Regions from separate parts of the Planococcus sp. FY231025 genome, predicted to be linked through region 2. Evidence: a T-box and tRNA genes for the amino acid it is inferred to sense, from the RefSeq annotation. Region 2 holds a T-box; the other holds one or more tRNA genes.
The links. The T-box of region 2 lies ahead of ACTL32_RS07390 (valine--tRNA ligase). A T-box ahead of a tRNA ligase gene usually reads a tRNA of that ligase, here a tRNA-Val.
Positions count from the first base shown of each region.

Region 1 (8,073 bases), on a different contig from region 2:
GCAAAAAGAAGCGAATTGGTGGGAACCTATTTTTTCCGGTGAACTGGAAGTTGGATTGAACAAAGAACGATTGGAAGACCTGGAACAGGAATCGTTCCTTTATTATGGATCTGCACCTTCTGAAATGGAGACCCACGCCTAATTGAAAGCCTATAATGCCGCAACCCGACGCAGAAATACATAGAAACGCCTTTTCCAGTCATTGGACCGTGGAAAAGGCGTTTTGTTGTGGAATTTTTTATTCGATGCTGCGCCATAGGTAGAGCGCGGCATATGACAAATACGGCGACCAATCCGGCAGATGCCGCATGATTTCTTCAGCTTTCGGCTTTTCCTTCAGCTGCCACTGGATCTTCAATGCATTTTGCAGGCCGATATCCGCAATGGGAAACAGATTCGGCCGGCCCAGGCCGAACAGCAAAAAACTCTGGGCAGTCCATGGGCCGACTCCCCGGTAGGATACCAGTTCTGCAGCGACCTCCTCATCGGCTTTTAATTCCATTCCGTCAAGATCGAGCTTCCCCGATGCGATCGCTTCCGACAAGCCGATAACGTACTCCGCTTTCCGCGTACTGAACTGCATCTCCCGTAAATCCTCCGGCCGGAGCCTGGCGATGGTTTCCGGTGCCGGATAAAACCAAACGCCGTCGTTTTCATGGCCGAATGTCCGGACAAACCGGCTTGTCAGCGTGTGGGCGAACGACAAGTTCAATTGCTGATGGATAATGCTTTTCATCAGGGATCCATAAAGCGAAAATTCCCGGACGATCGGCGTGCCTTGGTGTTCGCTGAACAGTGCTGCCAGATTCGTATTGGCGAAATGTGCGTTGACCGCATCCAAAGAAGAGCTGAAATGGAAGATGTCCTTGATCCTGCCCAACTGCCCTTCTTCCAGGTTTTCCAGTTCGAAAACCGGCCGTCTGGAATTTCCTGCCGCCTTCACTTCCACGACGTTCCCTTCAGCCATCGGCACCCGGACGCTTTTAGCGGAAAGCGATACCGCGTGCAGCGGATCCAGCGACAACCGCTCAAGCACCCTGTCAAAATCATAATGGAAAGGCAATGTAATCTCCACTGCGCCCCCTCCTTTTCCTCCACCGTAGCCCAACCGGATCCGGTTTGCAAGAGCTGCACCGACAAAATATAATAGAACTAACGAAAGCAGGGATGTTCATGAAAAAGATTATCGGTTTAGTTGCAGCGATGTTTATAGCCGGCTGCAGCTCCTTCGATCCGACCGGCACGGGCGGCACCCAGGACCAGGTTCCTGTCGATGTGGTTTCCGTCATTGACGGCGATACCATCAAGATCGAATACGACGGAAAAGAAGAAACGGTCCGTTATCTGTTGATCGATACGCCGGAAACCAACCACCCCCGGCTTGGCGAACAGCCTCTCGGGCCCGAGGCGACCGCTGAAAACAAGCGGATCATCGAGTCCGGCGATGTTACCATCGAGTTTGACGTCGGCGGCCGGTTTGATGATTACGGCCGGATGCTCGCCTATATCTATGTCGACGGCGAAAGCGTCCAGGAACAGCTGCTCGAATCGGGTTATGCCCGGGTCGCTTATGTGTTCCCTCCGAATACGCGCTACGTCGATGAGTACGAGGAAGCGGAGCAGATTGCCAAAGAAGCCGGAATCGGCATTTGGGAGTACAGCAGTTATCCAACCGAACGCGGTTTTAATGAAGATGCGTATGGCAATACCAGTCACCAGCCAGAAGCCGGCGACTGCCGGATCAAAGGAAATATAAACCGCAGCGGCGAAAAGATCTACCACATGCCGGGCGAAGGCTCTTACGGCAATACCAACCCGGAGCAATGGTTCTGCTCCGAGCAGGAAGCCCAAGACGCCGGCTTCCGGAGTACAAACAATTAAGGAAAGGAGAAACCCATGCAACTACTCGTATTGCGGCTCGATTACCGGGCGTCCACTCAGATAGAATACCTGCAGCAGCAAGGGCAGACAGCTGCTCTACAGACAGAAAAAGCCTTGCCTCCCCACATTTCGCTTCAGTCTTTTGAAGGAGCCAATCCCTTAGACCTGAAAGGGGCCGTCGCCCAATTGGCGGAAGGAGCCAAAGCGGTCCCTTTGACGTTCGGCTCGCTCGGTTTTTTCAAACAAAAAGGAACGTTCTTCGCTTCGCCTGCCGTGACCCCTGCGTTGTCCGTCCTCCATCAGACAATCAATCTGGCTACACGGGATTTCTCTGGGCAGCAAGCTTATTACCAGCCTGGCAGCTGGGTTCCCCATGCCACCATCGTAAACAACATTGCCGCACCTTTCTGGGGGCCGATGTTTGCCCGGCTGTCGATGGAATTCGAACCATTTGCCGGGAAAGCGATCGCCTTGGAATGCTGGTCGATTGTAAATGGAAAAACAGCAACCGAATGGAGTATATTTTTAGCAGAATAGGTGTTGACTTTTGCTGTGGGCGCGATATAATTATATTTGTCCTGGTAATTGAGATTCCTTAGCTCAGCTGGGAGAGCGCTACCTTGACAGGGTAGAGGTCGCTGGTTCGAGCCCAGTAGGAATCATAAAATCTTCATGAACGTTGGGTTCAGAAGTACAAGAGGTCCGAGAGCATGTGCTCTCGGACCTCTTTTTTATTGCTGTTTTTTATCGTCATAAGATGCCTTTTAATCTGTGGAGCAATGGCTGTCCGACGGATTCAACAAAGTTTTCGTCCGCCTCGCCTATATCTTCCCCATGCATCGCGGCTGATGTTATTGACCAGACTTCGAGGATGGCGTTTAACATGTTCGGTTCGAATATACCTTGCTGGCTTAAAGTTTTAACTAATTGGAGGACTGGCTTTTTATTTGGATCGCTAATATGGTCGACGGCTATCCGCCGTATTTCCTTTTCCAGCAAATACCGGATGGCAAAAAAGTTTATGACCGTTTTTTCAGCCGAGATAAACTCATGGATTGCACTTTCTTCTGTATGGACAGCTGATTCAAAGCTGTTCCCGTCTCGTACCTCTAAGCTTCTCTTGAGCTGCGCTCTTTGCTCCTCTGTCAGTTGTGGGTCTGCATTAAAGTAGACGACATTGCTGTTGGTATTGCTGATTACTAAAGACTTAAGGTCATTGACACTTTCTTCTACCGACTCGATTTCCCGCTTGAGCGAAAAACCGAACATGCTCATTTCCGAATAAAGCGGCAGGAAAACCAGGATGAACAATAAAATCAGGATGATGTAATCGAACAAGATCAATGTGTTTGAAGTGAAGTGATCAAATCTGGCGATAAGGATAATTCCGAATACAATTAGGAGCATGATCCACCAGCCAATAATGAATTTATTTGTAAATTTCATATATTCCCCTTCCTGAATAGGTTTTTGAAGTCATTTATATCAAATCAAGCTTTACATTTAGATTCTTCAAAACGGTGTACTAATCCTGCAAATGCTTCTGCCGTCTAGCTTCGCCGTCTGTAAAGACTAAATTAAAACCCCATGAACTCAATGTTCACGGGGTTTTCTTGTAGATTTTATGGTGTTCACTATACTTTTGCTTCATATACACCTGCACCCATTCCACTCCTTCGATGATGCCGATCATCCCGTTCTTTCATTTTGCTCAAGCCGTAATAGGAAAAGCCCTGTCCGGCTGCAAATTGCAGCCGGACAGGGCCCATAGTTAAGCTTCTGAAGTTTTCGGCTCTTTCTTATCGCGTGCCATCCACTGGATAGCAAACAAGATGATGAACGCGATGGCTCCGACGGTATCGGAAAGGCCTTCTGGATAGATGAGCGCAAGGCCTGTTGCCACGGCCAGAATCCGCTCGATCCAATTCAGTTTGCGGTACCAGAATCCAATCAATCCCGCCCCGATGGCCACCATGCCGCTAAGCGCCGTAATCAGCACCCAGATCAGTTCCGGCATTGTCGTATCAATCATCAAGAGAGACGGCGACAAGACGAACATATACGGAATGATAAACGCTGCTGCTGCCAGCTTCGCAGCGATAAAGCCGGTTTTGATCGGCTCTCCGCCGGAAATCCCGGAAGCTGCAAAAGCTGCAAGCGCCACTGGCGGTGTGATATCGGCGATGATGCCGAAATAGAATACGAACAAGTGTGCAGACAAGGCAACAACGAGCGGCACTGCCGCACCAAGAGGTTCATCAATCATGAGCAAAGTAATGATCGCCGGTGCCGCGATGGTTGACGTAATAACGTAGTTTGCCGTAGTTGGCGACCCCATGCCAAGTACGATTGCCGCAAGCATCGTAAAGAATAGCGTCAATAAGATATTTCCGCCGGAAGCGGATACCAGGCCGTTCGCCAAACTCAAGCCGAGGCCTGTCTTTACGACCACCCCGACAATGATTCCGGCAGCAGCTGTGGCAGCGGCTACCGCCAAGGCTGTCCGTGCGCCGTCAACTAACGCGTGGATCATATCCTTGAAATTCATGCGCGTGTCTTTATTGAATGAGCTGACGAGAATTGTCAGCACAATTCCGTAAAGTGCGGCATGCATTGTAGGAATACCGACCAAAAGGAATACAATGATGGCCACAATCGGCAGAAGCAGATAAATCTTCTTCAAAACTTCTTTGCGGTCAGGCATCTCTTCTTTAGTAAGCCCCTTTAAGCCGATCCGTTTGGCTTCAAAATGCGTCATGATCCAAACGCCTGTAAAGTATAGGAGTGCTGGAATTGCGGCAGCTTTTGCGATTTCCCAATAAGTGACCCCGCCGATAAACTCTACCATCAGGAAAGCGGCAGCTCCCATGATTGGCGGCATCAGCTGGCCTCCGGTTGAAGCTGCTGCTTCGACTCCGCCTGCAAACTCTTTCTTATAACCAAGTTTTTTCATCATCGGGATCGTATAAGAGCCCGACGTTACAACGTTTGCAACCGAACTCCCTGAAATCGTCCCTTGCAGGGCGCTGGAGAAAATCGCCACTTTAGCTGGCCCACCAGTTAAGTGGCCCGCCAAGGATACAGCCAAATCATTGAAGTATTGGCCGACTCCGGTTTTCACCAGGAACGCGCCGAACAGCAAGAAGACAAAGATGAACGTAGCAGATACGCTGATCGGCGTCCCTAAAATTCCGTCTGTTGTATAGAACATCAGCTGGATTACCGATTCCAGGTCTTGCCCTCTATGCCGGAGGAATCCCGGGAAATAAGGTCCGAAGAACATGTACGCCAAGAATACGGACGAGATGATCGTAATCGGCATTCCGACTGCCCTGCGCGTCGCTTCAAGCACGAGAACGACGGCAAGTATTCCGACAATAAGGTCCATTTCCGTGACCCGCCCTAAGCGGAATACCAGGTCATTGTAGGCAATCGGCCAATACAAGCCGACACCGATCGAGAGCAGCGCCAATATAAAATCGTAGAATGGCACTTTGCGCCGGTCCCCTTTGCGCTTCATGGCAGGGAACAAGAGGAAGATCAATGACAAAGCGAACCCTAAGTGGATGGAACGCTGGATGTAGGCCGTATACTGGCCGAAAATCGCGGTATACAATTGGAATAGCGAAAAAGCCAGCAATCCGAAGAAGACGATGTGTTTAACAATGCCTCCCAAATCGCGTGTATTCGATTCCGGATCATATTTCTGCAGGATCTCCTTCTGCTTTTCTTCGGAGACGAAGCTGTCGTCTTCCGGCGGCAGCTTCATTTCTTCTCTTTCGTCTGGCGGCAATTTATTGCTCATTAAGATTCACTCCTTCTAGTTGCTGAAAAAGGGACAGCCGTTGCACCCGGAACGTATAGGATTTCCCCCGTTCAAGCGTTTTCTTCAAGTCGAATTCGCTTCCGGCGGAAATCAGCGCCAATCCCGCATCCACATCTCCGACAAACAAGCGGAAATCAGCAAGTTCCCTATCCATATTTTTGATAAAGTATTTCCCGTCTTTTTCGACAAATGTCTCGCCTTCTCCTGCATTGGAAGGCATCCCTATATTAAAATCTTCGTACTGCAGCTCCACCATTTTCAGCGTGCCGTCCGGCAGCGCCTTGTAGCTTTCCAGGACGTCGGAAAGATGGATTGAATGGGTATATTTGATCTGGAAAAACGGGCTTTCCATTCTTAAGAACGCCGCAATTTCATCATTGTCATTGTCGATAAAAACAAACGTTTTTTGAATCGGTGCAAAAACAAATGCGAAGAGGATGAGAATGAGGGCAATCAGTAAAAGAAGAGAACGCTTCACTGGCTTAGAATGCATCGTCGGTGTCCTCCATAGAAATAAATAACGACGATAAAGCTTGCGCTTTATCGTCTATTATTCCAACGCTTCTTTTAGTTTACTTCGTCAAAATACTTTTGTGCACCCGGATGGATATCGATACCGATGCCGTCAAGAGCTGTTTCAGACTTGATGAATGCAGCTTTGGCATGTTGGATCTGATCCGTGTTTTCGTAGATTGCTTTTGTAATATCATAGACCAGGTCTTCTGACAGGTCATTTTGAACGACCAGCATCGCCAATACAGAAACCGTCGGCACGTCTTCAGTCAAGCCGTATGTCCCTGATGGCACTGTGTCATTCGCATAGTATGGATATTTCTCGATCAATTCAGCAGCTTTATCTTCTGCCACAGGAACGATGACAACATCTGAAGTTGCGCTCAAGCTTTCAACAGCTCCAGTAGGCGTACCCGCTGTGATGAACGCTGCATCGATCTGTCCTGCCTGCAAACTTTCCTGTGATTCGCCGAAGTCCAAGTTCTGTGCTTCAATGTCATCCATTGTCATGCCATGGATTTCAAGAAGCTGTTCCGCATTGATATACGTACCAGATCCTGGCGCACCGACAGAAATGCTCTTGCCAGCCAGGTCGTCAAACGTCTTGATTCCCGAACCTTCAGTCGTTACCAACTGGATCGTTTCAGGATAAAGAGCGCCGATAGCCGATACTGTATCGATTTTTTCCCCTTCGAACATGTTCGAACCTTCTGCAGCATAGAATGCCGTATCGGTTTGTACAAAGGCAATTTGTGCGCCTCCGTCAGCAAGCGCTGTCATATTCGCAGCAGATGCCTGGGAAGATTCGGCCGTTGTATCGATGCCTGTCTCGTTTTCGATGATCGTTGCCATCGCTCCGCCAAGCGGATAATAAGTACCGGTTGTTCCGCCTGTCAGGATGCTCAGGAATTCAGGATTTTCTGAACCGCCTGATTCTCCTTCAGTAGCCGTTTCTTCTCCGCCGCCGCATCCAGCAAGAAATACTGATCCTGCCAAAGTCAATGCCGCGAACAATCCAAATTTCTTTTTCTGCATAATTTGACCTCCCCTTTTTGTTTGATTAGATGGTGCCAAATTAATCATAGCATTACTTTCTATCCAATTGCCATAACATTTTAGCAATTGGTTAACCCCTTTCTCCTAGAAAACCCGGTCCTTAGGTGTCAGCGCCTTCCACATACACTTCCGGAGCAGTCTCTTCCGGCTTGATGTCTTCGAATGTCAGGCCTTTTTCTTCAAGATCGCGCGTCCGGTGCGCAATGCGCGCTGATGCGCAAGCTGCAATGCTGGCCACCAAATCATCCAGGAATGTGTGCACTTCTTCGCCGACATGCGAATTCAGGCGGTGGATGATGCCCCCTTTGTTCTTGTCGAGATGCCCGAAAGTGGTCACTGCGATGCTGCCGTATGTAAGCACCGCTCCCAGCCCGATCATTTCGTCGACGCCAAACAGGCCTTCGTCCGATTCAACGATCTGCTGAAGCGGCCGAGACAATTTCCCTTGTTCCGATAACTCGTCTAATTCAATGCCCACTAGCAGCGCATGCTGCATTTCACGCTTCTGGAGCACACTTTCAACCGACTCGACGCAATGCGCCAGCGTCAAGCCTTCATTGAACGGCAATTGCATTTCCAGCACAATTTCAGCGATGTCTTTCACTGTGACCCCTCTGCGCTCAAGTGCATTATGCGCCGCTTTTGTTACCTCTTCTGAATGAATGCGTGAATTTCCTCCGTCCATAGAAACCATAGAAAAATCCCCTTTCGCTAGTTCGTTGGCTTGCCCCTCCATTATACCTCTCGCCCGGGATATGTTACAATTTTCGTACAGAAAGCACGAGGAGGCAGAAGGA
Region 1 covers NZ_JBQJJG010000003.1:55,412-63,484, reverse strand. The annotation lists gene ACTL32_RS02610 (hypothetical protein) at 1-142, shown strand, start outside; gene ACTL32_RS02605 (DNA-3-methyladenine glycosylase family protein) at 239-1,075, opposite strand; gene ACTL32_RS02600 (thermonuclease family protein) at 1,174-1,881, shown strand; gene ACTL32_RS02595 (2'-5' RNA ligase family protein) at 1,897-2,418, shown strand; tRNA gene ACTL32_RS02590 (tRNA-Val) at 2,471-2,543, shown strand; gene ACTL32_RS02585 (hypothetical protein) at 2,632-3,327, opposite strand; gene ACTL32_RS02580 (TRAP transporter permease) at 3,653-5,686, opposite strand; gene ACTL32_RS02575 (DUF1850 domain-containing protein) at 5,676-6,200, opposite strand; gene ACTL32_RS02570 (TAXI family TRAP transporter solute-binding subunit) at 6,275-7,255, opposite strand; gene ACTL32_RS02565 (phosphatidylglycerophosphatase A family protein) at 7,377-7,961, opposite strand; gene ACTL32_RS02560 (alpha/beta hydrolase) at 8,073-8,073, shown strand, end outside.
Region 1: it encodes a tRNA-Val, which carries the amino acid that the T-box ahead of ACTL32_RS07390 (valine--tRNA ligase) is inferred to sense. The anticodon was not compared.

Region 2 (8,073 bases):
GGAGATCTCCTCGATGCCGGGCGTCTACCATTTCTCTCTGGATACGCTAGGTGCAGAGCTGGATGAAGTCGTCTCGCTCGGCATTCCGTCGGTCATCCTGTTCGGCGTGCCGAATGAAAAAGACGCGGTCGGCTCGCAAGCCTACCACGACCACGCCATCACGCAGGAAGCGATCCGTTTTGCGAAAAACCGCCATCCGGAATTGGTTGTCATCGCGGATACGTGTCTTTGCCAATATACCGACCACGGCCATTGCGGCGTTATCGAAGAGGGCGTCATCCTGAACAACGAAACTTTGGACCTCTTGGCCCGTACGGCAGTATCGCAGGCGAAAGCCGGCGCTGACATCATCGCACCATCGAACATGATGGACGGCTTCGTTGCGGCGATCCGCTACGGCTTGGACCAGGCCGGATTCGAAAACACGCCGATCATGAGCTACGGCGTGAAATACTCGTCCGCCTACTACGGTCCGTTCCGTGAAGCGGCGCATTCCACACCGCAGTTCGGCGACCGCAAGACCTACCAGATGGACCCGGCGAACCGCCTTGAAGCCTTGCGCGAAGCGGCGGCAGACGTCGAAGAAGGTGCGGACTTCATGATCGTCAAACCGGCGCTTTCGTACCTGGACGTCATCCGCGAAGTGCGCGACAACTTCGATTTGCCGATCGTCGCTTATAACGTCTCCGGCGAATATGCGATGGTCAAAGCAGCCGCATTGAACGGCTGGGTCGACGAAGAGAAGATCGTCCTTGAGACGTTACTGAGCATGAAACGCGCGGGCGCGGACATCATTATGACGTACCACGCCAAAGACGCAGCACGCTGGCTGGAGGGGAAATAAATGGGATACGAAAAATCGATTGCAGCATTCACTGAAGCGAAAAAATTGATGCCGGGCGGCGTGAACTCGCCGGTCCGCGCATTCAAATCGGTCAATATGGACCCGATCTTCATGGCATCCGGAAACGGCGCGACCATCACGGACATCGACGGCAACACGTATATCGACTATGTCCTGTCTTGGGGGCCGCTGATCCTTGGGCATGCCCATCCGGAAGTCGTGAAAGCGATACAGAAGACCGCTGAACTCGGCACAAGCTTCGGCGCGCCGACGCTCATGGAAAACGAAATGGCGAAACTCGTCATGGAACGCGTCCCGTCGATCGAAATGGTCCGCATGGTGTCATCCGGCACCGAAGCCACGATGAGCGCATTGCGCGTCGCACGCGGCTATACCGGACGCAATAAAATCCTGAAATTCGAAGGCTGCTACCACGGCCACGCAGACAGCCTCTTGATCAAAGCGGGCTCAGGCGTCGCGACACTCGGCTTGCCGGATTCTCCAGGCGTCCCTGATTCCGTGGCGCAAAACACCTTGACGGTGCCGTACAACGACCTAGAAAGCGTGCGTTTGGCATTCCAGAAATTCGGCGACGAAATCGCCGCGGTCATCGTTGAGCCGGTTGCCGGTAATATGGGCGTCGTGCCGCCGAACGAAGGCTTCCTGCAGGAACTCCGCAACCTGACGACGGAATTCGGCACGATATTGATCTTTGATGAAGTCATGACTGGATTCCGCGTCGGCTACAACTGTGCACAAGGCCATTACGGCGTCACGCCGGACATGACTTGCCTCGGCAAAGTCATCGGCGGCGGACTGCCAGTCGGTGCATTCGGCGGCAAGCGCGAAATTATGCAGCAAGTCGCACCGAGCGGCTCGATCTATCAGGCAGGTACGCTTTCCGGCAACCCGCTCGCTATGACGGCTGGCTTTGAAACCCTGTCACGTTTGGACGAAAGCTCGTACGAAGGGTTCGTCGAACGCGGCGACCAGCTCGAAGCCGGCTTCCGTGCAGCGGCTGAAAAATACAACATCCCGCACACTGTGAACCGTGCGGGCTCGATGATCGGCTTCTTCTTCACAAATGAACCGGTCGTCGACTTCGCATCCGCGAAGACATCCGACACTGACCTGTTTGCGGACTACTACCGTTTGATGGCGGAAGAAGGCATCTTCCTGCCGCCGTCCCAGTTCGAAGGCATGTTCCTGTCAACTGCGCATACCGAAGAACACATCGCCAAAACGGTTGATGCGTTCCATATGGTGTTTGCGAAATTAGCGAGATAAATAAGATCCTTTGCCCGGCCGCTTTCCTAGCGGCCGGGTTTTTATGTACTTGAACAGACTACGGCTTTTTGCGAATAAAACCGGCTTGCTGCAAGTAAAGCGGCGGATGCCGCAAGTAAATCTCATTTGGTGCAAGTAAAGTGCCCGTTTCCGCAAGTAAATTACGTATTCTGCAAGTAAATCGGATTTGCCGCAAGTAAAGTGGCCCTTTCGCTTTTCGCTGCGGCGAAAAGCCGGCATTCGGGTTTTTGGGTTTGTCTTTGGAAGAGGGGGGATGATGAATAAACTCCGCGGAACGATGAAAGAGCCTGTGAGAAGTGATGAAAGAAATCTTTCCTGCTCGGGATCGACTCTAAACGATGAATTGCTTCGTCCACAAACCTACCGAAAAAGAGAAACATCGATAGAAAACCCCGTAAAGCCGGTATAAACCTTAGAAACACCGGTAGAACTCAAAGAAACACCGATAGAACCTGCCCAAAGCGCCGATAGAAAAAGATATGCCCCTGAATTCTGCGCGTGCCAGGCACACAAACAATTACCAAAGAATTTGCATCCTTCAGAAGATTTCACCTCCGTTTTCCTGTACGATAGAAAGAGAAAGAATTTCGGAAAGCGAAGGGCAGGGGGAGCGGATGTACATATTCCTACGGACATTGATCATAGCGGTGCTGGCAGGCTGGCTGTTCGAAGCGGTCGGCATGTTCCTGCCGTGGCTGCTCGGCCCGATGCTGGCAATGCTCATCGTCAGCCAGTTCACCAAAATGAAACTCTACTGGCCGAAGATCCTGCGCACAGCGGGGCTCGTCATGCTCGGCGTGCAGATCGGTTCGTCGTTCACGCGCGACGCGGTGTTCCTTATGTGGCTCGATTTGCCGTATATGGCGTTCATGACAGTTTCGGTCGTCGGCTTGTCGATCCTGCTCGGTCTGCTGTTCATGAAAATGGTCGATGAATCCTTGGCGACGAGCCTCCTTGGGTCGATTCCGGGCGGGCTCGCGCAAATGGTCGTCATCGCGGAAGACGTAAAGTCCGCAAACATCACCGTCGTCACGATGATGCAGACGATCCGCATTTTCATGGTAGTGACGATCGTGCCGTTCTTCACCGTGTTCCTCAAAGGCCGGGAAGAAGGGGAGCTCGGCGAGCGCGTCTTCACGTTCGCGCCGCTCGCATTCCTCGCAGCTGTCGCTGTCGGGCTCGTGCTCTACTTCGGCATGAAGCGAATCGGCTTTCCGGCCGCAGAACTGCTCGCGCCGATCCTGACGATGGCGATTATTCAGACGGTGACGGGTGACCTTCTCGTCGACATGCCGTACTGGCTGATTGCGCTCGCACAGGTGTGCATCGGCGCCGGGCTCGGCCTGCAGATGGAGCACATCGGCGATAAACTGACGTTCCGCTTGGGCGCGGCGATCGTCCTGAACAATGCGCTGCTGATCAGCTTCACGGCTTTTATTGCGTACATCCTCGCGAAACTATTGCCGGCCTATATCTTCCTTGATTTCTTCCTGAGCGCTGCGCCAGGAGGCATTGCGGAAATGGCAATTACAGCGCTCGCGACCGGCGGGGATGTTGCGCTGATCACCAGTTTCCAATTGTTCCGGCTGTTTTTCATTCTGCTCGTGGCGTCGCCGATTGTTGCCTATATTGTGAAAAAACTTGACGCTAAAAGCGGAGCTTGAGTATAATGAATGAAAGTATATATTTGATGCGTTGATGAGGATAGTAGAATGTGCGTACATTTCAGAGAGAAAACCGAGTGGTGAGAGGTTTTCATGAACAATCATTTGAATGTCACCTCGGAGCAGTTCCCGTGAAAGTTGAGTAATGGGAACCGGATGTGAAATCCGTTATCGAACTTGAGAGCCAGGTTCTTTTTGACTTGTGCATAAAGGTGGTACCGCGAACAACTCCTTCGTCCTTTTACAGACGAAGGGGTTTTTTTGTTTTCCGGGAAACCTTTTCTCAAGGCACCATACCTAAAAGGAGGAATTGCAATGACTGAAATGCCGACAACACCACAGATGCCGACGAAGTACGATCCGCAGTCCATTGAAAAAGGACGCTATGAATGGTGGATCAACAACAAATTCTTTGAAGCGAAACCTGAAAGCGGCAAGACGCCGTACACCATTGTGATTCCGCCGCCGAACGTAACCGGCAAATTGCACCTAGGCCATGCCTGGGACACAACTCTGCAAGACATCCTGACACGCATGAAGCGCATGCAGGGCTTTGACGCCCTATGGCTGCCGGGCATGGACCACGCCGGCATCGCGACGCAGGCGAAAGTGGAAGGAAAATTGCGCGAAGAAGGCAAATCGCGCTATGACCTTGGCCGCGAGAAATTCCTGGAAGAGTCATGGAAATGGAAAGACGAATACGCTGGGCACATCCGTGAGCAATGGTCGAAATTGGGCCTTGGTCTTGATTACTCCCGCGAGCGCTTCACGCTTGATGAAGGCTTGTCGGAAGCGGTTAAGGAAGTATTCGTAAAACTTTACGAAAAGAAACTCATCTACCGCGGCAAATACATCATCAACTGGGATCCGGCGACGAAGACCGCGATTTCCGATATCGAAGTTATCTACAAAGACGTACAAGGCGGCTTCTACCACATGCGCTATCCGCTCGCAGACGGCTCCGGATACATCGAAGTTGCGACGACGCGTCCGGAGACGATGCTCGGCGATACGGCCGTAGCGGTCCATCCGAAAGATGAGCGCTACGAGCACTTGATCGGCAAGAAAGTCATCCTGCCGATCGTCGGACGTGAAATCGAAATTGTTGCCGACGATTATGTCGACATGGAATTCGGAAGCGGCGCCGTGAAAATCACGCCGGCACACGACCCGAACGATTTCGAGATCGGCAACCGCCACAACCTCGAACGCGTGCTCGTCATGCACGAAGACGGCTCGATGAACGAGAACGCCGGCAAATACGAAGGCATGGACCGCTTCGAATGCCGCAAAGCAATCGTCAAAGACCTGCAGGACATGGATGTTTTATTCAAAATCGAAGAGCATATGCATTCGGTAGGCCATTCCGAGCGCAGCGGCGCCGTTGTTGAGCCGTACCTTTCCACACAATGGTTCGTCGACATGAAGCCGCTCGCACAAAAAGCGATCGACCTGCAGCACGGCGAAGAAGGCGTCAACTTTGTGCCGGAACGCTTCGAGAAGACCTATCTGCAGTGGATGGAAAACATCCGCGACTGGTGCATTTCCCGTCAATTGTGGTGGGGCCACCAAATTCCGGCCTGGTATCATAACGAAACCGGTGAAATCTACGTAGGCATGGACGCACCGGCGGACGCTGAGAACTGGACGCAGGACGAAGACGTACTCGATACGTGGTTCTCATCCGCCTTATGGCCGTTCTCGACGCTTGGCTGGCCGGCTGACAGCGATGAGCTGAAGCGCTATTACCCGACGGATGCTTTGGTTACCGGCTACGACATCATCTACTTCTGGGTATCGCGCATGATTTTCCAGGCGCTTGAATTCACGGAAGAAAAACCGTTCAAAGACGTATTGATCCACGGACTTGTCCGCGACGCGGAAGGGCGCAAAATGTCGAAATCGCTCGGCAACGGCGTTGACCCGATGGACGTTATCGCGGAATACGGAGCGGATTCGCTGCGCTACTTCCTGGCAACAGCATCAAGCCCAGGGCAGGACCTTCGCTTCTCAATGGAGAAAGTGGAATCCATCTGGAACTTTGCGAATAAAATCTGGAATGCTTCCCGCTTTGCATTGATGAATATGGAAGTCATGACGTATGAAGAGATCGATCTTTCCGGCAAACGTTCGGTTGCGGATTCATGGATTCTGACCCGTTTGAATGAAACCATCGAGCAAGTGACTTCATTAGCGGAACGCTACGAGTTCGGCGAAGTGGGCCGCACGCTGTACAACTTCATCTGGGATGATTTCTGCGACTGGTACATCGAGATGGCGAAACTGCCATTGTACGGAGAAGACGAAGACGCGAAGAAAATGACGCGTTCGGTTCTCGCTTATGTACTTGATAACACGATGCGCCTCTTGCATCCGTTCATGCCGTTTATCACAGAAGAAATCTGGCAGAACCTGCCGCATGAAGGCGAATCAATTACGGTTGCCGCTTGGCCGACAGTCGACGAGTCGTTGACAGACCAAAGCCAGTCATCAAGCATGAAGCTGTTGATGGACATCATTACAGCCGTCCGCACGATCCGCGCAGAAGTGCAGTCGCCGATGAGCAAGAAAGTGCCATTGACGATTTCAGCAAAAGACGCGGACATCCACGCCGTGCTTGAAGCGAATGCCGCGTACATCGAACGTTTCTGCAACCCGGAAACATTGACGATCGGCGAAAACATCGCAGCACCGGAAAAATCGATGTCCGCAGTAGTATCAGGCGCCGAGCTGTTCATGCCGCTTGAAGGCCTGCTCGACATTGACGCGGAACTTGCACGTTTGAACAAAGAACTTGAGAAATGGGCGAAAGAAGTGAAACTCGTCCAAGGTAAACTGTCGAACGAACGCTTTGTCTCTAAAGCGCCGGACGCGGTAGTAGCCGAAGAACGCAAAAAAGAAGCCGACTACCTCGAGAAGCACGCGACGGTAGAAAAGCGCATCGAAGAATTGAAGAACCTGTAAGTTGGAATGCGGCCAAACCCTGTATCGGGTTTGGCCGCATTTTTTGCGTGGAAGAGCCGAATGCTGGCTTTTCGCCAGAGCGAAAAGCGAAAAAGAGGAAGGGGTGGAGGGTTCTATCGAGGGTTTGAGTGGATCCTATCGATAGTGTTCTTTTTAGAAGGTTTTTGAGCGTATAGAGCCGACGACTTTAAAGAAGAGTTTTCTTTCATCACTTCTTATAGATCCTTTCATCGTTTCATGCGTCTTCTTTTATCGTTTCAAGAAGTTCTTTCATCGTTTTGCGGCGTTTATTCATCGTTCCACTTCTCCAGAAAGAAACCCAAAACCCGAATGCCGGCTTTTCGCCCCGGCGAAAAGCGAAAAAGAGGAAGGGCGGGAGGATTCTACCGGCGTTAAAAGTTTTTCTATCGATTGTTTGCATGGGTCCTATCGATGTTTCAACCGTTTCTATCGGCGTTTCTCAGCTTTCTATCTACGTTTCTCGATTTTCTATCGATGTTTCTTGAATTGACCGCAAAGCCCAGAACCAATCCTCTTCGGTTGACTCCCACAAAATCATTTGTTATAGTTACCTGACGAACGTTCGGAAGGGTGAAATCATGACACTGGATCAACTCAAGCAAGCAGCACTGAACCGCTTTGCAGAACACGGCTTTGACGGCACGTCGATGGCGCATATCGCTGACGACGTCGGCATCAAAAAGCAGTCCATCTACACCCATTTCAAAGGGAAGGACCAATTGTTCCTGCAGGTCTTCAGCGATGTAGTCGAAAGCGAGATCGAATCGGTCACCGCGTTTATTGAACAAAATAAAGCACGGCCCATCCAGGAGTTCCTGTATGACTTCCTTCTATATCATAAGGAGCGGAACGATCAAAACGCTGCGACCAAGTTCTGGCTGCGCATCTCATTTTTCCCGCCGGCCCATCTGTACGATGAGGTGATGGGGAAGGTCTATGCCTATCTGGACAAGCTCGAGGAATTGCTCGAACCGCTCATGGAAGCGGCGCAAAGGGAAGGCGAATTGAGCAATGAAATCGATGCCAAAGAAGCGACAGCGGCTTTCCTCGGTGTCCTTGACGGTGTATTTGTGGAGATGCTTTACGGCGGACCCGACCGGACGAAAAGACGGCTGGAAGCGTCCTGGCATTTCTACTGGCGTGGAATCGCCAAAGATTGAAAAGAGTTGCGGAGGAATCAAATATGAACAAACAGTGGATGCTTGTTATCATAGCGGGCATTATTGAAATACTTTGGGCAATCGGGTTGAAATACGCATCAAGCTGGCTTGC
Region 2 covers NZ_JBQJJG010000005.1:207,608-215,680, forward strand. The annotation lists gene hemB (porphobilinogen synthase) at 1-844, shown strand, start outside; gene hemL (glutamate-1-semialdehyde 2,1-aminomutase) at 845-2,131, shown strand; gene ACTL32_RS07385 (AbrB family transcriptional regulator) at 2,767-3,816, shown strand; T-box leader at 3,839-4,060, shown strand; gene ACTL32_RS07390 (valine--tRNA ligase) at 4,141-6,780, shown strand; gene ACTL32_RS07395 (TetR/AcrR family transcriptional regulator) at 7,380-7,961, shown strand; gene ACTL32_RS07400 (DMT family transporter) at 7,985-8,073, shown strand, end outside.